DNA from 2 places in the Paenibacillus sp. FSL F4-0100 genome. Region 2 is predicted to be linked to the other one. Evidence: riboswitches for the same ligand, from Rfam matches in the RefSeq annotation. Region 2 holds a riboswitch; the other holds the start of a gene.

The links. A riboswitch is a leader RNA that binds a small molecule or an ion and turns the genes downstream of it on or off. The one in region 2 is predicted to bind FMN.
Region 1: linked by a shared signal. The riboswitch ahead of ribD (bifunctional diaminohydroxyphosphoribosylaminopyrimidine deaminase/5-amino-6-(5-phosphoribosylamino)uracil reductase RibD) and the one ahead of MHH48_RS07315 (DMT family transporter) in region 2 are both predicted to bind FMN.

Annotation. Positions count from the first base shown of each region.
Region 1 is NZ_CP150303.1:2,611,696-2,613,896, reverse strand. Features, by position in the region: gene ribD (bifunctional diaminohydroxyphosphoribosylaminopyrimidine deaminase/5-amino-6-(5-phosphoribosylamino)uracil reductase RibD) at 1-828, opposite strand, end outside; FMN riboswitch at 1,096-1,280, opposite strand; gene MHH48_RS11560 (acyl-CoA thioesterase) at 1,483-1,884, shown strand; gene MHH48_RS11555 (peptidylprolyl isomerase) at 1,954-2,201, opposite strand, start outside.
Region 2 is NZ_CP150303.1:1,690,025-1,692,225, forward strand. Features, by position in the region: gene MHH48_RS07305 (choice-of-anchor I family protein) at 1-89, shown strand, start outside; gene MHH48_RS07310 (hypothetical protein) at 258-626, shown strand; FMN riboswitch at 857-1,023, shown strand; gene MHH48_RS07315 (DMT family transporter) at 1,159-2,139, shown strand.

The DNA of each region.
Region 1 (2,201 bases), 920 kb from region 2:
ATCCACACGTGGACCTGGCCCGCAGGGGATGACCTGAACGCCCAGCTCTTCCAGCCCGATCCGCTTCGTCTCATCGGCCTTCTCCGTCGTCAAGATCCACGTTGGCGCCAATCCGTCTGTCACGACATGGCTGTCGGGCGGGATTCGCAGGCTGGAATCCACGATGATCCTAATCGGATGCAAACCTTTCACGCCAAGTCTCGTTGTCAGGCTCGGATTATCCGCGATAACTGTTGACACGCCAACCATGATGCCTTGATGGCGATGACGCAGCGTATGCACAAGCTCTCTTGATTCTTCATTGGATATCCACTTGCTATCGCCGGTTTTTGATGCGATTTTTCCGTCCAGCGTGCTGGCTGTCTTTAACGTTACGAAGGGCTGACCCGTCGTAATGAACTTAATGAAGGTTTCGTTCAAGCGAAGCGCACGTTCCTTAAGGACACCGGTCTCAACCCGAATTCCCGCTGCGCGCAGCATTTGAATCCCTTTGCCCGCAACCAGAGGATTAGGGTCCTCACAAGCAACAACCACTCGCTGAACACCCTCGGCAATCAGCCTCTCGCTGCAGGGCGGCGTCGTACCATAGTGACTGCAGGGCTCCAGTGTCACGTACACCGTACTTCCCGCCGCTTTGCTGCCAGCCATATTCAGGGCATGAACCTCAGCGTGCGGTGTTCCGCGCTCCAAATGTGTTCCCACCCCTGCAAGCGCGCCATCCTTAACAACGACACAGCCAACCACCGGATTTATCCCGGTTTGACCCTGAGCACGTTCAGCCAGGTCCAGCGCAAGTGACATATAGAATTCATCGTTGACGATATCCATGGTAAACATGCCCCTTTCCCAATGTTCACATAAAAAAGCCCTGCCAAAGATTCAGGGAATCCTTAACAGGGCTTGATAGGAGTTAATCATTGACACACTAAATAACCGTCATAAATGCAGGTTTTGCCTATAACAAACGACCCAAATCCGTTACCGGCGACATCCAATCATCGCGAGCACAGATTTGAATTGCATGTGAAAACCTGCACATAACGCATATCACGTTGTGTGCATAGACACAAATAGCACATGTTGCTTATGTGTCTCTCACTCCTTCTCCCATCCAGACTATACTGTCGGTCCCGGATTTTCACCAGGTCCACCGCATACGGTGTGTAACCAACACACGCGTATCCGGGTCACGGACTAAGACACAGCCATCTGCTTTCAAAAGCTCAATCACTGCGTTCATCACCGCCGGTAGGGAATTTCACCCTGCCCCGAAGGATAAAACATATGAAATTGTTTGATCTTATGAAGAATCTTATCACCACCTTTTGATAATTGCAAGAACAAACAACTAACTTTTTTAAAGTTTATAACTTTATTCACCAATATGTGTATGGACTCCAGAAGGAGAATACTCCCCATAGAGAGAACAGTTTAGTAGGATAAACCCGGGAACTAGATACAGTTAAAAAGGAGCGAGCTGGGATGAAAACTTCGCTGGACATTATCGTCCGTCCTACGGAAATCGACGTGAACGGACATGTAAACAACGCCAAATACCTGGAATATCTGGAGTGGGGCCGTGAGGAATGGTATGAAGCAGGAGGTCTTCAATATGATATGCTGAAACGGCTTGGCGTCCAGACCGTTACCGTCAATATCAACATCAATTACCGCAAGGAGTGCGGCCAAGGCGAACGGCTGACCATCGTGACCGAACCGCATTCTATGGGTCGTACAAGTTATGTGCTGCTTCAGAAGATTTACAACAAACAGGAAGAGCTTTGCGCGGATGCCGCCGTTACCAGTGTGGCGATGGATGTACATACTCGTAAAAGCCGGCCTGTTCCGGAAGAGCTTCGTCAATTCTTTCCCGACCCTGCGTAACTCCTACCGGAATAACAATAAAAACAGGCTCACCCTTAAGAGTGAGCCTGTCCTGAACAGAAGCTATTTTTATGCTTCGTATACTTCTACTTTTTCCATTTTATCACGGCCTTTGAATGCATCCACGTACTCCATGCCCTCAACAACTTTGCCGAACACCGTATGTTGTCCGTCCAAATGCGGCTGCGGCTCGTAGCATACATAGAACTGGCTTCCGCCCGTGTTGCGGCCAGCATGCGCCATGGCCAAGCTGCCACGCTCATGCTTGTTAGGGTTGATCTCGCAGTTGATGGTATAGCCAGGACCGCCTGTTCCCG
Region 2 (2,201 bases):
GTAATTTCGGAGCAATCGATTCGGTTACCCGTGCACAAGCAGCACTTGTTCTGAAGCGGACTTTGGCAGCATTGAAGTTCATGAACTAAGCGAAGCGGGAATACATTAGAAATTATAAGACCGTCCTTAAGGTTGATCAGAAACCTTTCGGGCGGTTTTTTATATCTAAGTCATTTGTGAGCGATTAAAGAGAAGTGTCCAGGCATCCGATAATTGAAGTAAGGGTTAAAATAACAATTGGATAAGGATGTGAGTTCATGCGCGTTGAGTCAGCATATACATGCTGGAGTCCTGTGAAATCGAAGAAAGCCGAACCAGCCCAAGAAGGGTTTGAACAGCTGCTCCAGAAGAACAAGAAGGAAGAAGAGGGCAAGGGAAAGATGGTAACCGTTAGAGAAGGCGGTTATTTGCGTCAGTATATGGTTCGGCCGGATGGGAGCAAAATGCTATTAAGCGAGACGAAGCAGTTCGAGAGTGAAACCGCCGCCAGTTCAACAGATCTATCGATGTCGTTGCCTCGAGCAGGCGGAATGAGCCTCAATACCAAGGAAGCTCTCGATCTGTTATGCCTTCAGGCTGGGGCAGTCGGTACCCGGTCCATCTTCAAGGTATTCGATATAACATAAAAGGAAAATGGCAAAAAATCATACTGGTAACAAATCGATACTTGCTGTATAATTCTCAGTAAGTCCTGGTTGAACGTGAGATTTTTCATTGTATTTAAGTCTAATTTCATTTATTTTGAAAATAGATGTATTTACATGAAAGGATTCATGTTATAATTCAATTCATCAACTAAGCTTATAGGGATTATCGGTTAATTAGTATGGATGCATGACAAAAATAAAACATGAATATGGATCTTCGGGGTAAGGTGAAATTCCTAACCGGCGGTGATGGTTCGTTCCGGCGTGAACGAAACTCAGCCCGCGACTCGCTGCGTTCTGGCACGAACATGAATGCAGCGACTGACTTGGTGCAATTCCAAGGCCGACGGTAAAGTCCGGATGGGAGAAGATCAAAGATGAGTTTGCCGTAGATGGGAAATTTCCCATTTGACGCAGGCTTATTTGATCAGCCCCCGTATACGTCGACACATGTCGATGGCGGGGGCTTTCTGCTAGTAAGACCTCCGTATTCAAGACAGGAGAGGGCAAGATGAGTAATATGAATACCGGGGTTAAAATGAAACCCTATGATTCCGACGCACAGGCAAGTCGACGTTTTAAGGGAGGGTTCTGGCTTGTCGTTTTGGGAGCCGCTCTGTGGGGCGTAGACCCGTTATTCCGGGTCATTCTGCTCAAGAATCTGACTTCGGCTCAGATCGTTTTGCTTGAACACATCATTATATCCTTGATTGCAATCCCTGTATTGTGGAAGAACCGCGAGGAACTAAAAGGCCTTGGCTGGAATCATGTCGGCGCGCTGCTGTTTATATCCTGGGGCGGCTCGGCATTGGCTACCGTATTGTTTACGATGGGGCTGTCGAGCGGCAATCTGAATGCCGTCCTGCTGCTTCAGAAGCTTCAGCCGCTGTTTGCCATCATTTTGGCCAGCTTACTTCTGAAAGAGAAGCTTCCGCGCCATTTCGGGATACTGCTCATTATCGCTTTGGCGGGCACGTATTTACTGACCTTTGGCCTAACCCTTCCGATTGGCCATTGGAACGAGTTTATTCAAGTTGGCAGCCTCTTGTCCTTAGGTGCGGCAGCCCTGTGGGGCGGTTCAACGGTCATGGGGCGCCTGATGGTAGGCAAACTGAAATACGAGACGGTAACCTCGCTGCGTTTCGTGCTGGCACTGCCGCTCCTGACCGTCATTACATGGAGTGAGGGGGCAGCATGGAATATGCCGGCCTGGAATACCGGGGCATTTGCCTTGGTATCGCTGAACCTGATCGGTCAGGCATTGCTGCCGGGTCTCCTGAGTTTGCTGGTTTATTATAAAGGGTTAACCACGACCAAAGCCTCCGTGGCAACACTTGCGGAATTGAGTTTTCCTATGGTGGGCGTGCTCATCAACTGGATCGTATTCCAGCAGATCGTGACAGGTCCTCAGCTTCTGGGATTCCTGCTGATCTGGATCGTACTGTTTATCATTTCCAGACAGCAATCCGAAGATTCTCCACAATTACAATAATTTCATAAAAGTTTGCAAAAAAGCCGGTCCGAAATGGATCGGCTTTTTTGTCGTTACAAAGC